2 regions of the Caballeronia sp. GACF4 genome follow, and region 2 is predicted to be linked to the other one. Evidence: riboswitches for the same ligand, from Rfam matches in the RefSeq annotation. Region 2 holds a riboswitch; the other holds the start of a gene.
What was found. A riboswitch is a leader RNA that binds a small molecule or an ion and turns the genes downstream of it on or off. The one in region 2 is predicted to bind manganese.
Positions count from the first base shown of each region.

Region 1: another riboswitch for manganese. It lies ahead of mntP (manganese efflux pump MntP); the one in region 2 lies ahead of NCR40_RS00455 (sodium:calcium antiporter).

Region 1 is NZ_JALQDW010000026.1:131,671-143,462, reverse strand. Features, by position in the region: gene NCR40_RS24575 (GGDEF domain-containing protein) at 1-656, shown strand, start outside; gene NCR40_RS24570 (hybrid sensor histidine kinase/response regulator) at 1,078-3,537, shown strand; gene NCR40_RS24565 (CoA transferase) at 3,735-5,111, shown strand; gene mntP (manganese efflux pump MntP) at 5,160-5,729, opposite strand; yybP-ykoY riboswitch at 5,744-5,911, opposite strand; gene NCR40_RS24555 (ester cyclase) at 5,997-6,443, shown strand; gene NCR40_RS24550 (glycoside hydrolase family protein) at 6,800-8,008, shown strand; gene NCR40_RS24545 (PQQ-binding-like beta-propeller repeat protein) at 8,015-9,517, opposite strand; gene NCR40_RS24540 (hypothetical protein) at 10,054-10,191, shown strand; gene NCR40_RS24535 (glucose/quinate/shikimate family membrane-bound PQQ-dependent dehydrogenase) at 10,289-11,792, opposite strand, start outside.
Region 2 is NZ_JALQDW010000002.1:80,151-91,942, reverse strand. Features, by position in the region: gene fliD (flagellar filament capping protein FliD) at 1-1,529, shown strand, start outside; gene NCR40_RS00460 (flagellar protein FliT) at 1,539-1,838, shown strand; gene NCR40_RS00455 (sodium:calcium antiporter) at 1,965-2,975, opposite strand; yybP-ykoY riboswitch at 3,107-3,260, opposite strand; gene NCR40_RS00450 (ABC transporter substrate-binding protein) at 3,460-5,055, shown strand; gene NCR40_RS00445 (MBL fold metallo-hydrolase) at 5,062-6,135, opposite strand; gene NCR40_RS00440 (MerR family transcriptional regulator) at 6,259-6,681, shown strand; gene aceK (bifunctional isocitrate dehydrogenase kinase/phosphatase) at 6,706-8,505, shown strand; gene can (carbonate dehydratase) at 8,548-9,324, shown strand; gene NCR40_RS00425 (acetyl-CoA C-acetyltransferase) at 9,317-10,510, shown strand; gene NCR40_RS00420 (glutathione S-transferase family protein) at 10,558-11,166, shown strand; gene NCR40_RS00415 (YchJ family protein) at 11,163-11,585, shown strand.

The DNA of each region.
Region 1 (11,792 bases), on a different contig from region 2:
TCTGGGTCACGTGCCTGCAGATTCCGTTTTATCTCTTCGCGATGAGCGCCGCCGCGTACCGCCTGAACGGCATGCTCGTCACGACGATGAAGGCCGAGCAGGAAAACGACCGCCGCGCGCGATACGACGAGCTCACCGGCCTGCTCAATCGCGCCGGTCTGTTCCGGGCGTTGCGCTCGCGCGTGCCAGGCAAGCGTTATCAGAACGATGAAAGCGCGCTGCTCTATCTCGATCTCGACGGCTTCAAGGCGATCAACGACGATCACGGCCACGAAATCGGCGACACGCTCCTCGCGCTCGTCGCGAAACGCTTGCGCCTGGTATCGGGCGAAGGCGCGCTGGTCGCGCGCCTGGGCGGCGACGAATTCGTGATCGTGACGCCTCCCGAAGCCGACCCGCCGGCACTCGCCGACACGCTCGTGCGCGAACTGTCGAAGCCATTCATGGCGAACGACGGGATGGCGCTTGGGATCGGCGTGAGTATCGGCATTGCGAAGTTCAGCGACGACGACCGCGAACTCGACGGCGTGTTGCGCGACGCCGACAACGCGCTCTACGAAGCCAAGCGCGCGGGCAAGAATCGTTGGGTGGCGGCAGAACGCTGGTTCAAGGCGGCGCGGCCATCCGGCATTCGTCCGGCGGCGCGGACTGCATGAGCCCGAAGCCCGAAGCCGGAAGCCCGAAGCCGGAAGCCGGAAGCCGGAAGCCGGAAGCCGGAAGCCGGAAGCTAAAATTTACCGGCTTCTGACGAAGGCAAGTAAATCGGTATTCGAAGTTCGCTGTTTTTACCGCTGAAGCTATAAAGAATATTGTTTTTCAATCGGTCCGGCGATTAAAAGGCATGCATGACTTGCATCCGAAAGGCGGGTTTCGCCGTATCGACTCCTAATCGATTCAGCTACGCCTTACAAGCGGAGTCAAAATTTCCTCTCCTCGCAAACGTTTGCGCAGGATTTTGTGTTTCAATACCAAAATAAAATATCGGCTGCGCTTTTCGATATTTCCGCGATTACAATTCGCGATCCGTCGATTGGAACAAGAGCTATGCACTCGCAATTCGAGGCTTCGACTCCGAACATGAAATCAAAGGCGGAACATAACCGTCAGGCGCACTTTCAGCGCTGGTTCGCTATTTTTGCAAGTCTCGCCCATTCCCGGCTGCCGCTTCCCGCTTATCTGCAAAGAGTCACGGATACCTTGAGGGAAGTTGCCGGCGTGGCGTCCGCGGTTGTCGAGTGGATCGAAGGCGATCAGCTCGTCTATTGCGCGGCGAGCGGAGTCGCCGCGAAAAGCGTCGGCACGCGTCTGCCCACCGCGGGCAGTCTTTCGGGCTTGTGCATCACGCGGCAACAAGCGCTCATCAGCCGCAATACGGCGAATGATCATCGCGTGGATCGTGCTGCATGCGAAGCCGTCGGTGCTGTCTCCATGGTGGTCGCGCCGGTCATTTACGAAGGCCGTTCGGTCGCGGTGCTGAAACTCATTTCAAGCGAACCCGATTACTTCAGCCAAAGCGATATCTCCATTCTCAACGCGTTTTGCGCGTGCATTGCGGAAACCTTTGCACGCGAGGAAATCGCGCAGGAGAACCGCAAACTCCTGCAAGAGAATCAAAGCGTCAATGCGGACCTGACGGTCGAATTGTCGTTACGTATCGAATACGAAAAAAAGCTTGCCGATGCCATGCGTCGTCGCCGCACCGTGCTCGACAACGCGCATATTGCGTTCGTCGCCATGGACGAAGCCGGCATGGTCGTGGACTGGAACGAGGCTGCGACCAGCCTCTTCGGCTGGCGCGCGCAAGAGGCGCTCGACCGCGAACTCGCGCAGCTCATCGTGCCGGAGCGTTATCGCGATGCGCATCGCGCCGGTCTCACGCGCTATCTCGCCACCGGCGAGGCGCGCATGATGAATACGCGCGTGGAACTGCATGCGCTGCGCCGCGACGGCAGCGAATTCGCCGCCGAGCTGACCATCAGCGAAGTGTGGTTCGACGGGCAGCGGCAGTTCGCGTGCTTCATTCACGACATCACGGATCGCCGCCGCGCGACGGAAGCGGACGAACGCCTGCGGCTCCTCATCCATTCGGTGAGCGATTACGCGATCTGCATGCTCGACCACGATGGCATCATCCGTTCGTGGAACGACGGCGCGCGCGCGCTCTACGGCTTCACCGCGCAAGAAGCGATCGGCCGGCATTTCGCGCTCTTCTATCTGTCGGACGAACAGGGCCGCGACCGTCCTGGCGACGACTTGCGCCTCGCGGCGGAACGCGGCCGCACGGAACACGAGGACTGGCGCACGCGCAAGGACGGCTCGGAGTTCTGGGCGCACGTCATTCTGAGCGCGCTGCCCGCCGCCGATGGCCGCGAAAAAGGCTTCGTCGCGATCACGCGCGACATGACCGCGCGCAGGCGTTTGGAAGAACTCGAGGCGTCGAGCCGCCGCATGAACGAGTTTCTCGCGCTGCTCGGCCATGAACTGCGCAATCCGCTCGCGCCCATCCGCAACGCGGTGAGCATTCTCAAACTGAAGGCTTCCGACGATGCCGATGTCATTCGCAGCCGCCATATCGTCGACCGGCAGCTCGCGCATCTGACCAAGCTGGTGGACGATCTGCTCGAAGCGGGCCGCGTGAGTTCCGGCAAGATCCGGCTCGCGACCGAGACCGTGGATATCGCCGATGTCGTGCACCTGAGTGTCGAAGCGAGTCAACCGCTTTTCGAGGCGCGCGGGCAGCGGCTCGACGTGGACGACAGCGGCCAGCGCCTCTTCGTCAATGGCGACCCGACGCGGCTCGTGCAAGCGCTCAATAACCTGCTCAACAACGCGGCGAAATTCAGTCCGCCCGAGTCGACCATCCGGCTGGAAATCGGTCCACGCGGCGGCGCGGCGCTTCTGCGCGTGACGGATCAGGGTCGCGGCATTTCCGCCGATGCGCTCGCCTCCGTATTCGATCTTTTCGTGCAGGAGCATGCGCCGGGCGCGCATCCGGATGAAGGCGGGCTTGGCATCGGCCTCACGCTGGTTCGAGCGATCGCCGAATTGCATGGCGGCCACGTCGAGGCGAAGAGCGGCGGCACTGGCAAGGGCAGCGCGTTCAGCTTGTGGCTGCCGCTCGCGCAACCGCCCACGCAGGGCATCATGCCGCCTTCCGCGCCGAATGCGGTGGCGAGCCGTCAGCTCGACGTGCTCGTCGTCGACGACAATCGCGACTCGGCCGACAGCATGACCTTGCTCGTCGATATGCTCGGTCACGCGGCGCGCGCGGCGTATGACGGCCCGGAAGCGCTGGCATCGTTCGGGACGACGCGTCCGCAAGTCGTGCTGCTCGATCTATCGATGCCGGGCATGACGGGCTTCGACGTCATTCGTCAGATGCGCGATGAAGGCAAGCGTGTGATCGTCGCCGCAATGACGGGTCTTGGTTCCGACGAAGACATGGCGCGCACGCGGGCGGCCGGGTTCGACGCGCATTTGGTCAAGCCGGTGGATTTGCCTGAGCTGGAGCGCGTGTTGGCGATGGCGGGGAAGTGAGGGTGTGCGGGCGGTTGGCGGTGGGCATCCTGCGGGCCTATGCCAAGCGTTGAGCCGTCGGCGTCAAGTCGCGACCGCCTGCGCCGCCTCGCGGACCACTTTTTCCGCTGATCCACGCGCTGCAGACAAGCGCAACGTGCGCGCTCAATCAATCGGCGCGACAATGCGTTATCGCTGACCCGCGCGCACTCATCGCCATGACTTCTTTCGCAACGCTTACGAATCTCTGGCAACTCGCCGGCCTCCCCGACGATGCCCTCCACCTCGTCGATCTACCCGGACACGACCCGGTGTTCCCGTCATCCTTCGCCGTGGGCGAAGCGGCGCAATCGACCATCGCGGCGGCAGCGCTCGCGGCCTCCGAGTTGGCTCATGCGCGCGGCGTCGACCGCCAGCGCGTGAGCGTCGACATGACGCACGCGGCCGTCGAATGCACCGACTGGTTCACGGTCGATGGTGCCGAACCCGAGACCTGGGGTGAATTCTCGGGCCTCTACCGCACGGCCGATGGCTACGTGCGCATACACGCAAACTTCGAGCATCATCAGGATGGCGCGTTGCGCGTGCTGGGTCTCGACCCGCACAGCGCCACGCGCGCCGATGCCGAACGCGCGCTGCTCGAATGGCGCGCGAACGATTACGAAACCGCGTGCGCCGAACGCGGCCTCGTCGTGACGATGCTGCGCAGCTTCGAAGAATGGGATGCGACGCCGCAAGCCAAAGCCATCGCCGCGCAGCCGTTGCTGAAGATCACGCGTATCGGCGACGCCGCGCCACTCGCGCTGCCCGCGCTCGACAATGACGCGCGCCCGCTGACCGATATCCGCGTGCTGGACGTCACGCGCATCCTTGCCGGTCCCACGGGCGGTCGAGCGCTCGCCTCGTTCGGCGCGGACGTGATGCTCGTGAATTCGCCGCATCTGCCGAACATTCCCGCTATCGCCGAGACGAGTCGCGGCAAGCGCTCCGCGCATCTCGACCTGCGCACGGAAGACGGTCGCGCGACGCTGTGGCGGCTGATCGATGACGCGCATGTCTTCTCGCAAGGCTATCGGCCGGGCGGGATCGCCGAGCTTGGCTTCGGGCCCGAGGCGCTGGTGGCGCGGCGGCCGGGCATCGTGTACGTGTCCTTGTCGGCTTATGGCACGGAAGGTCCGTGGGCGGATCGGCGTGGCTTCGATTCGCTCGTGCAGACCGCGATAGGCTTCAACGCCGCCGAAGGCGAAGCGCAGGGCGATGGCAAACCGCGAGCGCTGCCCATGCAGATGCTCGACATGGCGAGCGGCTTTCTGATGGCGTTCGGCGCGGCCGCCGCGCTATGGAAGCAACAAACGGAAGGCGGTAGCTGGCACGTGGAGGTTTCGCTCGCACAGACGGGACACTGGCTGCGCGGGCTTGGACGTATCGACGGAGGGTTGAAGACGGCGCGGCCGGACATCGCCGCATACACCGAGGAAAGCAAATCGGGTTTCGGCATGCTGCGCGCGGTCACGCCGAGCGCGCGCTTCGAGCGCACGCCGGCGGGTTACGCGAGGCCATCGGTGCCGCCGGGAACGGATGAGGCGAAGTGGTGAGTTCGTGGCATGGGCGGCGATTTCAAACGCGACATGCAGAACTTCGCATCAACTCAAGTAACCAAGATGCTCCGCAAGGATCACACTGCCCACGCCGATTAGAATCAGCCCGCCCAAGATCTCCGCGCGCTTGCCGATAGTCGCGCCGACCAGCCGTCCGACCATCACGCCGATGGTCACCATGAGCATGGTTGCGAAGCCGATGGTCGCGGCGGTCGAGAAGATATCGACATCGATGAACGCGAGGCCCGCGCCGACCGCCATCGCGTCGATGCTGGTGGCAAAGCCCGTGACGGCGAGGACCCAGAAGGAATGTGAATTGGGCTTCTCTTCTTCGTGAGCCGATTTGCTTAAGCCTTCGCGGATCATGCGCGCGCCGAGCACGAAAAGCAGGCCGAAAGCGATCCAGTGGTCCCACGCGGTGACGTATTGCGCGGCGGCGCGGCCGAGCGCCCACCCGACGAGCGGTGTGAGCGCCTCGATTACGCCGAAGATGACTCCCGCCTTGAGCGCCTCGCCGATGCGCGGTTTATGCAGGCTCGCGCCTTTGCCCACGGCGGCGGCGAAGGCGTCGGTGGACATGGCGAAAGCAAGGAATACGGTGGAAGCGAGGTTCATCGAGTAGCGCTCTGGTCTGGTCGGGCAAGCACAAGGACAGAAGGCGCGCCCGACCGGAAGCGCATTCTGTCGATGGTCTTGCCAACCTGTGACGGCTGCCCATGCCACGGTCGAAAGACCGAGCGTGTTGACATGGACGCTTTCCCGGGCGGGAAAGCCGGCTACTCCCCAACGAAGAAATGCGAGCTTAACACGACAGATCACCCGATCCGGACCATTGGGTTAAAGTGGGTTGCAACGCCGCATCCCTAACGCTCAGGAGGCACCATGGAGGCAGAACACATCACCCAGTCAGAAGCCCGCGCGGCCGTCGAGCGTCTTTACGCCGCCTTCGCGCAAAAGGACGTGAACTTGCTGCGCCAAGCCGTGACGTCGGACTGGGAATATCTGCCTGAGCCGGCCGGCTTCGAGGCCGGTCCCGACCAGATGATCCCGATCTTCGCGGAGATGGCGGCTGCGCTGCCTGACATGCGCATCGAGATTCTAGACATGCTCACGCAGGACAATCGCGTCGGCGTGCGCGCGGAAGTGAGCGGTACGCAGTCCGGTCCGTTGATGGGCATCGCGGCGACATCGAAGCCGGTTCGATTTGCCATTCACTCGTTCCATGAGATACGCGATGACCGTGTGTCGAAGACGTGGCATCTGGAAGACTGGTTGAGCGTGTTTCGGCAAATTGGCGAAGTGCCGCGCGATATTGGATCGGATGCGTAATTCGAGAACGCGCGAAGTCGATTGAAACGACAAAGGTCAGAAGCATACGTCGTTTATCATTCTCTCCAACACGTCGTGGGCGGCGCGTCGCGAATTTTCTATTTTCAAATGCGCCGCGCATTGCCCGCTGACTATTCAGCTTTGATTTTTCCGACCAAATAAATCTCGCAACGCGCTTGCTTCTGAAGCCTGAATCGCTGTCGCCATTAAGATTACATCCTCCGCTCTTCGATTATCTCGCAAAGATAAGCGCGGCTCGTGAAAGTGACGCGATTAAGTCTTGATTATCCCGTCTGTCACCGTCTATATTTCTCGACGCACCGCGCCATTCCCTTCGGCAAAAGGCGCGGCCCCGCTTGCGCTTCACGTTATCAGCATCGCGCTATTCACCTGTCTTCGCGTTCGCGAATGAATTTAATTTTCCGCGACATAAGCGAGCACACGTCATCGGCTTGTTTTGGATTATGCAAATCGCTCATCGCTTAATTAGTTTTTGCAGAAACACAAAACCTGTTTTGCCTGCGATCTTTTCAGCAAGTCTGTTATTAACCGCTTGCGGTGGTTCGGACAGCGCTAACGTGCCATCGAGCGTCGATGATTCACGCTATCGTCATCACGCCGCGTCCACCGCCATAAATCCTGTCGCCAGCGATTTATTCTACGGAATGAACGGTCACAACAGTTACGGCGATGTCTATTATCTTGCTGGCGCCGCCAGACAATTAGCGCAGCTTCAGGATCTCGGCATCAAACTGTATCGCAACGAGGTGTATAGCAAATCAACCGCCATGCGTCTCGCCAATGTGGCCAACGCGCTGGCCGCCGGTGGGGTGACGGTGTACCCGGTGATCTTGATGGGCATCGATTTCGCCGATGAAGACTCCGCCTACCAATCGGCCTATGCGCTCGCGCGCGACGTCGTGAGTGTGCAGCGTTACGCCTACTACGAAGTCACCAACGAACTCGGCTCGGCAACGGTCGCCGGATGGGTGGACGGCGTGCGGCCCACGGACTTCGACAACCAAAAGTTCCAGATTGCGCGTGGCGTCATCCGAGGCATGATCGCCGGCATCAAGTCGATGGACCCGTCGGGCAAGATCGTCATGGGCGGCAATGCGTGGATGCAGTACGGCTTCGTGACGATGCTCGCGAACGGCACACAGCCGGACGGTTCGGACGGGCATCCCATCGTGACGTGGGACATCACGGCATGGCACTGGTACTCCGACCAGGGCAACATCGAGCACGCGTGCGGCGGCACGGGTTGCTACAACGTCATCGGCGCGCTTGCCCGGTTCGGCAAGCCGGTATGGATCAATGAAATGGGCGTGCGGCCCGACTTCGGCACCGATCAGCAAGCGGCCGCCTTCCTTGCCAACGACATGCTCGGCGGCCTGAGAGCGATCGCGGTGCGCTACGACATCGAATCCTTGCAGATCTACCAGCTCTACGACGATCCGCCTGGCGGCGAAGGACCTTACGGCGTGATCCTCGACGACGGCCAGACGCCCAAGCCCGCCTACGCCGCCGTGAAGCAATTCATCGCCACCAATCCGCGTCCATGACAGGCATCACCGCAGACCGAACACGCCCACGCCGTTGCGCGTCCCCACATAGACCTTGCCGTTCGCGATCATCGGCGTAATGAACTTGTTGCCCTGCCCGAACTGATCGCGCGCGCCCGCCGCCTGATTGCTGTTGTAAAGCTCGCGCGCGAGATTGCTGGCGTCGTAGGCGTGCAGCACGGCGATGGTGCCATTCTCCACCGCCCACACGATGCCGTTCGCCGCGCCGTTCGCAGACACGCTCGGTGTGGCGCCCGGCGAGCCGAAACTGTTCGCGGTCTGGCTCGTCGGCGTCGTGGACAAGGCGGCGTTCGCGATGCCGAACGCCTTGATGCTGTCGCCAATCGAGCCGAAATAAACGGTGTTGTTGAAGTACGCGGGCATGGCGAACATCGGGCCGCGAATCTGCCCGACGATCTCCTGATAGATGTGATCCGCATTCGAATCGAACTTGCCCATCGCGTCGCGGTTGACCACGTAGATCGTCGATGTCTTGCCCGCGCCGAGCGCGAGATGATGCGTCGTGCCGCCCGCATCGACGAGATCGGGCAATACGAGCGCGCCGCCCGAACCCAGATCTTCATCGGCCGCCGATTCGTTCACCGTGTTCGACGGCTGGAAATAATCAGTGACGGCGAGGGCGGGCGAAGTCCCGAGTTTCAGAAAGCCGTTGCCGAAATTGCCATGAATCGGCATGCCGTTGCCGTCGAGCGTGGCGTCGAAAGTGCCGTTGGCATCGAGGAAATAGATCGACGTGCCGTCCGACGCGAGGCCCGCGCCGCTCATCCAGATCGCGCCCATCTGGCCGTTCGGCGTGAGATTGAGCACGTTTGCCTGCTGCAGCGTGCTGGCGTTATAGCCGATCACCCAACCGGTGTACGGCATGATATCGCAATGCGATGTCCACGCGGTATAGACCACGCCGTTTTGCAGCAACAGCGAAGCGCGCTCGGCGTACTGGCCGGGATCGAAGCTCACGCGGCCATTCGCGCTGCCCGCGCCCGTGCCGGGATACGACGCGGCGATTTCGGTCGGACCGTTGAAAAGTTCCGCACCTGTCGTGATGTCGAGCGCATGAATGCGCTGGTGATACTTGCCCGACGTGTCTTTCGACATGCCGACCACGTAGATCGCGCCATTCGGGCCGCGCGTGCGGTCGATGACCGGCGTCGCCGTAATGCCGATGGTCGGCGTGATCTGGCCGCAGCCATGGTCGTCGCTCGGTGTTTCGCCTGCGCCTAACGTCGACGATTTCCACAGGATCGCGCCGGTGTCGGCGTCGAACGCGTAGACACTGGCGTTTTCGGTGGCGACGTAGAGCACATTGTGCGTGCCGCCCGCGATTGCCACGCTCGTCAGGAAGAGCGGTTCCGCGTCCACGGGTCCGTCCGCCGCAAGCACGTTGAGCTTGCCGAAGGTCGTCGAATTGACGTTCGCGGGCGTGAGCTTCGTTTCCGCGAGTTGCTGGCCCGTGCGGCCGATGTCGTTGTGATAGGTCGCAACGTCCATCGGATGGGCGACAGGGGCAACGACGGTGCCCCCGCCCGCTCCGCCCGAAGACCCCGAAGACCCCGAAGCGCCGGATGCGTCCGATGCGCCTGAAGGGCTCGAAGCACCCGCGGGACTCGACGCGCCTGACGGAGTCGACGCCGCTGACGGACTTGAGGCCGCCGAAGGATTCGACTCCGGCGCGCTGCTGCCCGCCGCCGGAGTCGAACTGGAACCGCCTCCCCCGCTGCATCCGCCAATGATGGCCGACACGATTACTGCGCTACACAGCCACGGCAACGCGCCGGCACGGCTCGAGCGATCCCCTTTCATACATCCTCCCTTCTGGAAGAACGGCGTAATCAGTCGGTTTTGCCCTGCATTGGAGCAATTTGGATTCCACTTCCATCACAAACGGCCTGTGCCCTTCAGCTTGCACGCAAACCACACTTTTGGAAATATTGAAAGCAACTTGTTGCACTGCGTCACAACATGCTAATATAGGGTTATTACCTAGTTAGTTACCCTAGGTCGTTCATTTTTAAGGGAGTTTAGTCATGGCCGTCATCGCCGTTACCTCAAGTTCGTTTGTTTTCGCCATTGCCAAGACCGTGCGCGCCGCTTTTCTGGACGCGCTCAAGACACGCGCAAAAGTCAGCAAGCTGATGGCCGATGCCTATCGGCGCGCGGCTTGAGTCGCTCCACACGCGGCGGCGATCATGCTGTCGCGCAGGTTGAAAAAGGAACGGCGGGCAATTGCCCGCCGTTCCTTTTTTTCGCTTACCGTTTGCGTTACTGCAGCGTGTAGGCAATCACGTAGTCGCCGGCTTTCGTGCCGAGAGAACCGTGGCCGCCAGCCGTGACCAGCACGTATTGCTTGCCGCTGGCATCGGCGTAACTCATCGGCGTCGCCTGGCCGCCCGCGGGCAGACGCGCTTCCCACAGTTTGTGCCCATCGCGCACGTCGTAGGCGCGCACGTACTGGTCGAGCGTACCGGTGAGGAACGCCACGCCGCCTGCCGTGACCATCGTTCCGCCGAGGCTTGGCACGCCGAGCGGCATCGGAATGGGCAGCGGCGCGCTATCGCGGATCGTGCCGTTCTTGTGCTGCCACGCAATCCCGCCCGTGCGCAGATCCACGCCCGCCACGTAACCCCACGGCGGCGCCTGACACGGAATGCCGAGCGGCGAAAGAAACGCGCTGATTTCATAGGCGAACGGCGTGCCGCGCGCCTGCTTGATACCGCTCGTCTCGCTGCCCTTCTTTTCCCCTTGCTGCGCGTCGAGCTTCTCGCGCGGAATCAGTTTCGACACGAACGCCATGTAGTCTGGATTCGCGATGAGGATCTGCCGCACCGGATCGACCGACACGCCGCCCCAGTCGAACACGCCGAAGTTACCCGGAAACACGAGCGTGCCCTGCTCGGACGGCGGCGTGAACGGGCCTTCGTAACGCAGACTCTTGAACTTGATACGGCACCAGAGCTGATCGAACGGCGTCGTGCCCCACATGTCGGCCTCGCGCACGCGCGGCGGATTGAAGTTGAGCGCGGAAACCGCCTGCGTCGGCGCGGTGTGGTCGCCACGCGCAGCGCCTTGCGGCACCGGCGTCTCGGTAATGGGCACGATCGGCTTGCCGGTTTCGCGGTTCAGCACGTAAATGCTGCCCTGTTTCGTCGATGCAATCACCGCCGGTTGCGTGCCCTCCGCCGTCTGCAAATCGACGAGCGTCGGTTGACCGCCCACATCCATGTCCCACAGATCGTGGTGCGTGAACTGGTAGTTCCAGCGCAGCTTGCCCGTGAACGCATCCAGCGCGACCAGGCCTGCCGCGAAGCGCTCGGCTTGCGGCGTGCGCTGTCCGCCCCACTGATCGGGCGTTTGGTTGCCCATTGGCAGATAAATGAGACCGCGCTTTTCGTCGACGCTGAACATCGACCACATGTTGGGCGAGTTGCGCACGTAGGTGCCGCCCGGCGCGATCGGTTCGGTGGCGTCCGGATTACCCGAGTCCCAGTTCCAGACCAGATGGCCGTCGTTCACGTCGAACGCGCGGATCACGCCAGAAGGTTCGTTGTTCGATTCGTTGTCCGTCACGTGACCGCCGACGATTACCAGATTGCGCACCACAGCGGGTGGCGAGGTGGAGTAATAGCCGCCGGGCGTGAACGGTCCGATGTTCAAACGCAGATCGATCGCGCCGTTCTTGCCGAAGTTCGTGCAGGGCTTGCCGGTATCGGCGTCGAGCGCAAAGAGCCGGGCGTCGGCGGTCGGCAGAAAGAGACGGCGCGAGCAC
Region 2 (11,792 bases):
CAACCACTTCGGCATCCACGGTCGATCCGACCAGCGCCGTCCAGCAGGCCGCGCAGTCGATCATCAGTGGCTCGACCAACTCCACGATGGATGTGAACTCGCTCGTCACCGCCATCGTCAACGCGAAGGTCGCCGGACAGACGGATGCGCTGACAGCCAAGCAAACCAAGGACAACACCCAGCTCACCGCGGTCGGCACGCTCAAGTCCGTGCTGTCGCTTTTGCAAAGCTCGGTGAGTTCGCTCGCGGACGGCACGACGCTCGGCGCCTTCACGGCGACCGGCAGCGGCAAGGGTCTGACCGGCACGGCCAGCACCGGCGCGGTCGCGGGCACTTATTCGGTCGCGGTTAGCAATATCGCCACCTCGCAATCGCTTACCTCCACCGCGTTCACCAGCACCGCGCAACTCGGCACGGGCACGATGAAGCTGTCGGTGGGCGGCAAGGACATGTCGATCAGCATCGACTCTTCGAACAACACGCTCGCGGGCATTGCGTCCGCGATCAACAAGGCAAGCGGTAACCCCGGCATCACGGCGGCGGTCGTCAACGGCACCGATGGCGCGCACCTCGTGCTGCGCTCGGCGTCGACGGGCCAGGCCAACGGCATTACCGTGGCGGTCACGCCGAACATGCAGTCCGACGGCACGACGCCCGACGACAACGGTTTGTCCAAACTCAACGTGGCATCGACGTTGAGCGCCGCCACGACAGATTCGAACGGCAATGCGGTTCCGGCACAGACGGCCATCAGCTCGTCGAACTGGACGCAGACGACGGCCGGCATGGACGCCAACTTCACCATCGCGGGCACGCCTGCCAGCAGCTCGACCAATGCGGTCACGACGGCGCTGTCCGGCGTGACGCTGAATCTCACGTCGGATGCGGTCGGCACGACCCAGACCTTGACCATCGCGCAGGACACGGCCACGCAGAAGACGGCCATCGATGGCTTCGTCACCGCGTACAACAACTTCATCACGACGGCCGCGTCGCTGACTTCGTTCGACTCGACCCAGGCAGCCGGTTCGCAAGGCGGCGCGCTGCTCGGCGACTCGATGATGAACACCATTCGCAACGCCCTTTCCAGCACGATTGCCAAGGGCGTGGGTTCCGGCACGAGCCAGGTGAACCTCGCATCGATCGGCATTACGCTGCAACCGGACGGCACGCTCAAGACCGACGAAGACGCGCTGACCGCAGCATTGTCGAGCAACTCGGGCGCGGTGGCATCGCTCTTCAATTCGAGCACGGGCGTAGCCGCGCAACTGAACAACAGCCTGACCGGATTTCTCGCGACAGGCGGTATCGTCGATACGCGCACGACCGCGCTCACCGCCGATCTTTCGAGCATCACGGACCAGCAAACCGCGCTCGCTTCCTACACGGCGCAACTGACCACGACCTACAACGATCAGTTCACCGCGCTCAACACGCTGATGTCGCAGATGGCGACGCAGGGCAGCTACCTGACCGCGCTCTTCGGCGGCACCAACAGCGCGGGCGCGCTGGCAAGCAACAAGTCGTAAGGAACGAACATGAACCAGCAAGAAATGATTCAACACGCCTGGGCACTGACCGAGGCGATCGAAGCAGCGGTCAACGAAGAAAACTGGGCGCGCGCGGCCGAACTCACAGAGGCGCGTACGCCGCTCCTGATGGCCGTGGAAGCGAATCAGCCGGCTGAATCGCTCGCGACCATTCGCCGGATTCAGGCGAGCATCGAAGCAACGATGGGCCGTGCGAACGCCGCGCAAGCCATGCTGTCGACCGCGTACCGCAAGTCGATGGATCAGGCGAAAGCCGCCGGACGATATCAACAAGCCGCGCGCTTCTAAAGTTTTTCCGGCACGCGCCGATAACCTTAATAAGAACAACGAGAAGAACGCGTCAGACATGACGCGGCGCTTCGCTCTTGATGCCCGCCTCGCGCGGGCATTTTTTATTTGCGTCGCTCGAAGGCTTCAGCGGCCGAGGGTTAAGGTCAAATAAGCCGCGTACAAGATGCCATTGCCAAGCAACGCCCACAACACCACGCCATTGCCGCGCGCGTTGAAGCGCAGCCATGCCGCCGCCGCGAGCGTGATCAGCACGCCGGTCAGCACTTCCACGCGCGGCTCCCACGGCGTCAGCATGATGCCGATGCCCGGCAGCAAGGTGCCCTGAAATACCATCGCGCCTGTGATGTTGCCGAACGCGAGCGTATCTTTTCCGCGTCGCGCCCAAAGAATGCTGTTCACCTTTTCCGGCAGTTCGGTTGCAATCGGAATGATGATGAGCGAGAGCAAGAGCGGCGATATGCCAAGCGCCGCCGACACGCCTTCCACACCGTGGATGAAGCCCTTCGCCCCGCCGACGAGCAGCACGATGCCGATCAGGAACTGCAGCATGATCGACCCGATACCGTTCGGCAAACCCACGCGCGTGATGAAGAGACGCTCGGGCGCTTCCGTGCCGTGTCCGCTTTCGACGAGACTCGCCGATGCCTTGAACGTGGTGATCACGTAAATCACGTATAAGCCGACGAGGCCGACCGCGAACATCGCCCGCACCTGCCACGCATGATGCGGCACGAACATGGCGCCGGCCGCAATCAGGAACGCGACGAGAAAGAAGTTCAGGTCGCGCGTGAAGCCGCTGCGCTCGGGCATGATCCGGCCGCGCAAGCCACGCGATTTGATGACCGCGAGCGTCATCAGGAAAGTGGAAAGCGTCGCGAGCATGAGTGGCGCGCCGAGAATGGCGCCAACACCGATTTCTTCGTTAACCGAACGGCTCGCCGTGCCGCCCAGCAGCGCGATGATCGGCACGGTCGTTTCCGGCAGCGCCGTGCCGACCGCCGCGAACAGCGATCCAGTCACGCCCTCCGATATGCCGAGCCGTTCGCCGAGATGTTCGAGCGCATTGGTGAAGAGTTCCGATGCGATGAGAATGACCGCGAGCATCAACGCGAGTTCGACGAAGAGCATCGTCATGCGGCACCTCGCGGGAAACGATGCAACGCGCATGCGCGAATGAGCGCGCAGCGAGACAGGGATTTTTGTAGTTGTGGGGACACGATGATTCCACGGTCGGACGTTCAGCGAACCACGATGCGCCATGCGCCGTCCGACCAAGAACGACAAAGCGCATCGATGGTCTCGCCAAACCGCCGGATGCGACAGCACCGACCGGTCGAACGCGCCACGGCAGCAAGGCCGAGGATGTTGACGCGTTCTCCTTCGCTGATGGAAGGAAGGCTACTCCCCAAAGACCGGGGCAGTGTAGCCTGAGCCGCCCGGTTCGGCAACCCGCACGGCGCGTTCGAGGCATAAGCGTATGCGCAACGATTCGTTGTCGAGCGGCGAGCGCTTCGCTAACCTAGCCGCGCGGATGCGCTACTTGCTCGCCACACGCGCACAGGGTAAAACCAGCCACAAGAACAATCGTAATGTGACCAGCCGGGTCACGGGAGATCTCATGCGCAACACACTTTTCGCTGCCGCCATCGCGGCGACGTTCGCCGCCGCGCCGCTTATCGCAATGGCCAAGCCGCTCACCATCTGTACTGAATCGAGTCCGGACGGCTTCGATGTCGTGCAGTTCAATTCGCTCGTCACGACCAACGCGTCGGCGGATGTCATCTTCAACACGCTCGTGTCATACGACGAGGCCGCGAAGAAAGTCGCGCCCGCGCTCGCCGAGAAGTGGGACCTCAGCAGCGACGGTCTTACCTACACGTTCCATCTGCGTCCGAACGTGCAGTTCCAGACCACCGACTACTTCAAGCCGACGCGTCCGCTCAATGCCGACGACGTCGTCTTCACCTTCGAGCGCATGTTGTCGGACAGCAACCCCTGGCACAAGATCGCGGGCGCGAGCGGCTTTCCGCATGCGCAATCGATGGGTCTCGTGAAGCTCATCAAGGCCGTGACCAAGGTCGATGACAAAACGGTGAAGTTCGAACTCAACGAGCAGAACGCGACCTTCGTGCCGATCCTCACGATGGGCTTCGCATCGATCTATTCGGCGGAATATGCGGACAAGCTGCTGAAAGCGAACCAGCAAGTCGATCTGAACAGCAAGCCTGTCGGCACCGGTCCGTTCGTGCTCAAGAGTTATACGAAAGACGCGGTGATCCGTTATGACGTGAATCAGAGCTACTGGGGGCCGAAGCCTAAAGTCGATCGCCTGATTTATGCCATCACGCCGGACGCCGCCGTGCGCGCGCAGAAGATCAAGGCGGGCGAATGTCAGATCGCGTTGTCGCCGAAGCCGCAGGACGTGCTCGACGCGAAGAAGGACAAGTCGCTGAAGGTTAGCGAGACGCCCGCATTCATGACCGCGTTCGTCGCGCTGAACACGCAGAAGAAGCCGCTCGATAACCCGAAGGTGCGGCAGGCGTTGAACATGGCGTTCGACCGCACCACCTATACGAAGACGGTGTTCGAAAACACGGGAACGCCCGCTGTGAACCCGTATCCGCCGAACACGTGGAGCTATGACAAGAACATCGCGGCGTACAAGTATTCGCCCGATGCCGCGAAGAAGCTGCTCGCGGATGCAGGCTTGCCCAATGGCTTCGAAACGACCATCTGGGTGCGTCCGAACGGCAGTGTGCTGAATCCGAATCCGAAAGCTGGCGCCGAACTGCTGCAGGCGGATCTCGCGAAGATCGGCGTGAAGGCGCAGGTGAAGATCATCGAGTGGGGCGAACTCATCAAGGAAGCCAAGCAGGGCCAGCACGACATGCTCTTCATGGGCTGGGCCGGCGATAACGGCGATCCGGACAACTACCTCTCGCCGCTTTTCAGTTGCAATGCAGTGAAGTCGGGCATCAACTTCGCGCGCTTCTGCGACCCGCAACTCGATAAGCTCATCGCGGATGGCAAGGTCACCTCCGACGTCGCGAAACGCACGAAGGCTTATGTGGACGCGCAGAAGATCATCCACGATCAGGCGCTGTGGATTCCGCTCGTTTATCCGACTGCGGCGGCAATCACGCGTGCGAACGTCAGCGGCTATAACGTGAGTCCGTTCGGGCGGCAGAACTTCGGGGCTGTGACGGTGCAGTGAGGGGTTTTACGCGGGCGAGTACCGGATCACCCCGTCCTCGCCCGTCTCGCGCGTAAGCGTGCCATCCAGCCACAACAAGTTCAGATGCGCGAGCGCTTCGCCAAGTGCGAAGGTCATCTGATGGATATCGAGCTTGCGCTTGAACATGATCGGCACGATATCTCCCGCGCTGCACGGACGCTGCGTGCACGCCTCGACCACTTCCGCAAGCCGCGCGCGATGATGGTCCCGCAACTGACCGATACGCGTGAGCACGCCGCGAAACGGCTTGCCATGCGAAGGCAAGGCGAGCACATCGGCGGGCATGTGTTCGTAGCGTCCCAACGATTCGAGATATAGCGCAAGCGGATTGCCTTCTGGCTCGATAGCGAACACGGACACGTTCGTCGAGATGCGTGGCAAAACCATATCGCCGGAAATGAGCAGCTTGTCCGCCGCGCAATACAGCGCACTATGTTCGGGCGAATGACCGTAGCCCGAAATGATTTGCCATTCGCGTCCGCCAATCGCGATGCGGTCGCCATCGCGGATACGGCGGAACTCGGCGGGGATGGAAGGCACGAGCGTCGGGTAATAGCTGTCGCGCTTTCTCAATGCATCGAGCGATGCCTCGTCCGTTAGACCATGCGCCCCGAAGTGCTTCGCCGCGCGCTCGCCGCCCGCGTTCGAGCCATCGCCCGCGGCCATCACGCGGCCCATTGCATACTCGCCGAGCGCAATCCAGAGACGCACGTTCCAGCGTGCCTTGTCGCCACCCTTGCAGATCCAGTCGGCAAGACCGAGATGATCCGGATGGCAATGCGTGACGATCACGCGCAGCACAGGCAAGCCGTCGAGCGCGCTGTCGAACACGCTTTCCCAGTTCGCGCGAATAATTTCGTTCGAGATGCCGCAATCGATGATGGTCCAGCCCTGCACGCCATCGATCTCATCGCGCAATAGCCACAGATTGATGTGATCGAGTGCGAACGGCAAAGGCATGCGCAGCCAGTAAAGGCCAGGCGCGACTTCCTTCACGCGCCCCGCTTCGGGCAATTCGTCGGCAAAAACATAATCGAGTTGATGTTCGAGTGCGTTCATTCTTTTGCGCCTCTGAAGTGTGCATGAATGCGGGTTCAAGCCACGTTGCAATTTCGTCAGGTTGACGATAACGTAAACCTCATTCTAACGTCGCATGTGTGATCACGTGCTCCGGCGCCGGCAATGACTCAAGCCATTCACTACACCATCAGCGAACTGGCGCGCGAGTTCGACATCACGTCGCGCGCCATTCGCTTCTACGAAGACCACGGTCTGCTTGCGCCCGAGCGCGACGGCGCGAACGGCCTGCGGCGTGTGTATTCGTCACGCGATCGCACGCGCCTGAAACTCACGCTACGCGGCAAGCGGCTCGGCTTTACGTTGTCGGAGATTCGCACGCTGCTGGACTTGTACGACTCGCCCACGGGCGGCACGCGGCAATTGCAGGCTTTTGTCGATACCATCGCGGCGCATCGCGAAGTGCTCGAGCGGCAACTCGTCGATCTCACCACGACACTCGCCGAACTCGAAACATACGAGAAGCAAGGCCGCGCGCTCCTTGCCGCTGGTGTCGAAAAGCGCGCCCGCAGAGCCAAAGCCGCATGATGGCCAACGAGACGCCCAGCCGACATGAATCACTTCCCCAAGCTGCTCTCGTCGCAAATAGGCTTCGATGTCGCGCAGACGATACTCGACGGCTTCGATCGCCATTACCGCGTCTTTCGCGAAGCGGCAGTCGAGGCGAAGCATCTGTTCGAGGAAGGCAACTGGCAAGCGCTCGCGCAACGCGCACGCGACCGCATCGCGTCTTATGACGATCGCGTCGCGGAATGCGTGACGTCGCTGGAAGACGAGTACGACGCCGAGACCATCGACGATGAAATCTGGCAGCAGATCAAGCTGCACTTCATCGGCTTGTTGACGACGCATCGGCAGCCGGAATGCGCGGAGACGTTCTTCAACTCGGTGTGCTGCAAGATCCTGCATCGCTCGTATTTCAACAACGATTTCATCTTCGTGCGGCCCGCCATTTCGACCGAATACATCGAGAACGACGAGCCCGCCGCCAAGCCGACGTATCGCGCGTATTACCCCGAGAAAGACGGGCTGCAGGCCACGCTCGAACGCATCGTCACGAACTTTCAGCTGGAGCCTCCGTTCGAGGATTTGCCGCGCGACGTGCATTGCGTGGTGGATGCAATCGAAGAGGCCTTTGGCCAACTCATGCCCGCGCCGAACTTTCAGATTCACGTGCTCTCGTCGCTGTTCTTTCGCAACAAGGCGGCATATGTCGTCGGGCGCATCATCAATGGCGATGCCTTACTTCCGTTCGCGGTTGCCATCCGTCACACGCAGCCGCACTTGCTGGCGCTCGACACCGTGCTTTTGAACCGGGAGCAGTTGCTCGTCATCTTCAGCTTCTCGCATTCGTACTTTCTCGTCGACATGGAAGTGCCGTCCGCGTATGTGCAGTTCTTGCGCAGCATCATGCCGGGCAAGCCGAAGGCCGAAATCTATACCTCGGTGGGCTTGCAGAAGCAGGGCAAGAATCTGTTCTATCGCGACCTGCTGCATCATCTGAAACATTCGAGCGATCGCTTCATCGTGGCGCCCGGCATCAAGGGGCTCGTGATGATCGTGTTCACGCTGCCTTCGTTTCCCTACGTGTTCAAGCTCATCAAGGACGCGTTTCCGCCGCCGAAGGAAACCACGCGCGAGAAGATTCAGGGCAAGTATCAACTCGTCAAGCGTCACGACCGCGTGGGCCGCATGGCCGACACGCTCGAATATTCGAGCGTCGCGCTGCCGCTTGCGCGCCTCGACGATGCGTTGATCCGCGAACTTGAAAAAGAAGCGCCTTCGATGATCGAATACGAAGGCGACAAGCTCGTCATCAAGCACGTGTATATCGAACGGCGCATGGTGCCGCTCAATCTCTTTCTGCAAGGCGGCAGCGACGCGGACGTCGATCACGGCATCCGCGAATATGGCGACGCAATCAAGCAGTTGATTCAGGCGAACATCTTTCCCGGCGACATGCTGTACAAGAATTTCGGCGTGACGCGCCACGGGCGTGTCGTGTTTTACGATTACGATGAAATCGAGTATCTGACCGATTGCAACGTGCGTAGCGTGCCGCCGCCGCGCTACGAGGAAGACGAGCTGTCCGGGGAACCGTGGTATACCGTCGGGCCGCACGACATCTTTCCGGAGACGTACGGCACGTTCCTGCTAGGCGATCCGCGCGTGCGCGAAGCATTCATGCGTCATCACGCGGATTTTTTCGATCCCGCGATGTGGCAGCGTCACAAGGAGCAGCTACAACGAGGCGAACTCGCCGATTTTTTCCCCTACGACCGGGCCCTGCGATTCTGCATCCGCTATCCGGAGCGTTTCGACAAGGCAACGGCATCGATACGCGCGGCTTGATACATCATCGAGCGCGCAAGTACCCGAAACACGACCATCACCATGACTGAGCAAAACGACCAAGCCTTCCATCCCCTCGCCCATCTCTTCGACAACAATCAGGCGTGGGTCGAACGCAAGCTATCCGACGACGCGGAGTTCTTCACGCGCCTCGCGCACCAGCAGGCGCCGGAGTATCTGTGGATCGGCTGCTCCGACTCGCGCGTGCCGGCGAACCAGATCATCGGCTTGCCGCCCGGCGAAGTGTTCGTGCATAGAAACATCGCGAACGTGGTCGTTCACTCGGACCTCAATGCGCTGTCCGTCATTCAGTTCGCGGTGGACTTGCTGAAGGTGAAGCACATCATGGTCGTCGGCCACTACGGCTGCTCGGGCGTGGGTGCGGCGCTCGTCGGCCAGCGCGTGGGTCTCGCGGACAACTGGTTGCGGCACGTCGAGGACGTGCGCGAAAAACACGCGGCGCTGCTCGATGAATGGCCGGTTGGAGAAGCGCGGCACCGGCGTCTGGTCGAACTCAATACCATCGAGCAGACGCTCAACGTGTGCCGCACGACCATCGTCAACGACGCGTGGGCGCGCGGTCAGGACCTCACCGTGCACGGCTGGACCTATGGCGTGCACGATGGCCGCTTGCGCAACATGGGCATGATGATCAGCGCGCAAGACCAAGTGGATTCAACCTATCAGGCATGCCTCGCCGCGTTGACGCGCGGCGGCGCGCATGCCGCGGCGAACGATGTGATCGCGTCGGATGCGGCGCGGCTCGGCGACGTTCCCGCCGTCATTCAAGGCGTCATCAAGGAGCTGAAACATGAGTGAGACATCGAAGGATTCCGTGGTCATCGTATCGGCGGCACGCACGCCGATGGCCGCATTTCAGGGCGATTTCGCCGCGATGACCGCGCCGCAGCTCGGCGCGGTCGCGATTCGCGCGGCATGCGAACGTGCGGGTCTCGAACCCGCGCGGATCGACGAAGCGATCATGGGCTGCGTGCTGCCTGCGGGCCAAGGTCAAGCGCCTGCACGGCAAGCGGCGCTCGGCGCGGGCTTGCCGCTTTCCACCGGCAGCACGACCATCAACAAGATGTGCGGCTCCGGCATGCGCGCGGCCATGTTCGCGCACGACATGCTGCTGGCGGGCTCGGCCGATGTGATCGTCGCGGGCGGCATGGAAAGCATGACGAATGCGCCGTATCTGTTGCCGAAGGCGCGCGGCGGCATGCGCATGGGTCACGGTCAGGTGCTCGACCACATGTTCCTCGACGGCCTCGAAGACGCTTACGACAAGGGGCGTCTCATGGGCGCGTTCGCGGAGCAATGCGCGTCGTCGTATGAGTTTTCGCGCGAATCGCAAGATGCGTTTGCCGTCGAGTCGTTGCGACGCGCTCAGCGCGCCAACGACGACGGTTCCTTCGCCTGGGAAATCGCGCCTGTCACGGTGCAAGGCAGAAAGGACGATACGGTCATCGCGCGCGACGAACAGCCGTTCAAGGCGAACATCGAGAAGATTCCATCGCTCAAGCCCGCGTTTGCCAAGGACGGCACGGTGACGGCCGCGAATTCGTCGTCCATTTCCGATGGCGCCGCCGCGCTCGTGATGATGCTCGAATCCACCGCCAAGCGGTTGGGCGTGACGCCGCTCGCGCGAGTCGTGGGTCACAGCACGTTCGCGCAGCAGCCCGCGTTGTTCACGACCGCGCCGGTTGGCGCCATTCGCAAGCTGTTCGAGAAGAACGGCTGGCGTTCCGGCGATATCGATCTCTACGAAATCAACGAGGCCTTCGCCGTAGTCGCCATGGCCGCGATGCGCGAGCACGATCTGCCGCACGACAAGGTCAACGTGAACGGCGGCGCGTGTGCGCTCGGACATCCTATCGGCGCGTCCGGCGCGCGCATTCTCGTGACCTTGCTTGCGGCGCTGAAGGCTCGTGGGCTCAAGCGCGGCGTTGCGAGCTTGTGTATCGGCGGCGGCGAAGCGACGGCCATGGGTATCGAACTGGTCTAAAGAGTTGGCGCCGTGCCACGACCATCCATAACAAGGGAAGATTGCACGTGACTTATCAGGTACATGGCGTTTCGTCATCGGGAAACTGCTACAAGGTGCGGCTCGCGCTCGAACAACTGAATCTGCCCTACGTCTGGCACGAAGTGGACATGATGAACGGCGCCACGCGCACCGAGTCGTTCCTGAAGCTCAATCCGAATGGCAAGGTTCCGGTGCTCGTCATCGACGAACAAACGGCGCTCACCGAATCGAACGCCATTCTCTGCTATCTCGCCGATGGCACGCCGCTCCTGCCCGCCGACCGGCTCGAACGCGCGCGCGTGCTGCAATGGATGTTCTTCGAGCAATACAGTCACGAGCCATATGTCGCGGTGGCGCGCTTCATCAAGCAGTTCCTGAAGAAGCACGACGATCCGCGGCTGCCCGACAAGATCGCTGGTTCGTACCGCGCGCTCGACGTGATGGAGCAGCATCTCGCCAGGCGCACGTTCTTTACCGCCGAGCGCTACACGGTGGCCGATATCGCGCTTTACGCATACACGCATGTCGCGGATGAAGCCGGTCTCGATCTCGCTAGCTATCCGGCCATTCGCGCGTGGCTTGCGCGCGTGAAGAACCAGCCGGGGCGCATCGACATGCCGAGCGTGGATCAATGAAGCCGGTGGAATGTCCTTGCGGCGGAGCATCGCCCAATCAACATCCGAACGCCCGCGCGCCGCGTTATGAAGCGTGCTGCGGGCGCTTTATCGAAGCCGGCGCCTTTCCGGCGAACGCCATGGAACTCATGCGTTCGCGCTATACCGCTTACGTCCTCGGCAATACGACCTACCTGCGCGCGACCTGGGACGACAAAAGCCGCCCGCCCGATCTCGATGTCTCGAACGACACGCACACACGCTGGCTCGGTTTGCAAATCAAACGTCACGCTGTGATCGATACACAACACGAGGAAGTCGAATTCGTCGCGCGCTACAAGGTCGAAGGGCGAGCGCATCGCTTGCACGAAGCCAGCCGCTTTTGCCGCGACAACGCCGGCCACTGGGTCTATATCGACGGTGACATAAAAGAAAAGTAAATGTCTCTTTAAAACATATAAATCCGATTCAGTATTAATTTCCTTGATTTCTCCTTTCAAATTAAATGGTTACGGGGTTACGCTTATTGTGCAGTGCAATTTTGAACAGTTAATCTCTCTTCACGTCAGGGCGCAGTCATTGCCGCGCCCCGATGTTCGCAGCGAAGCCCCGTATTGAAGCCAATTGTCATGCCTTTTCTAGGCATG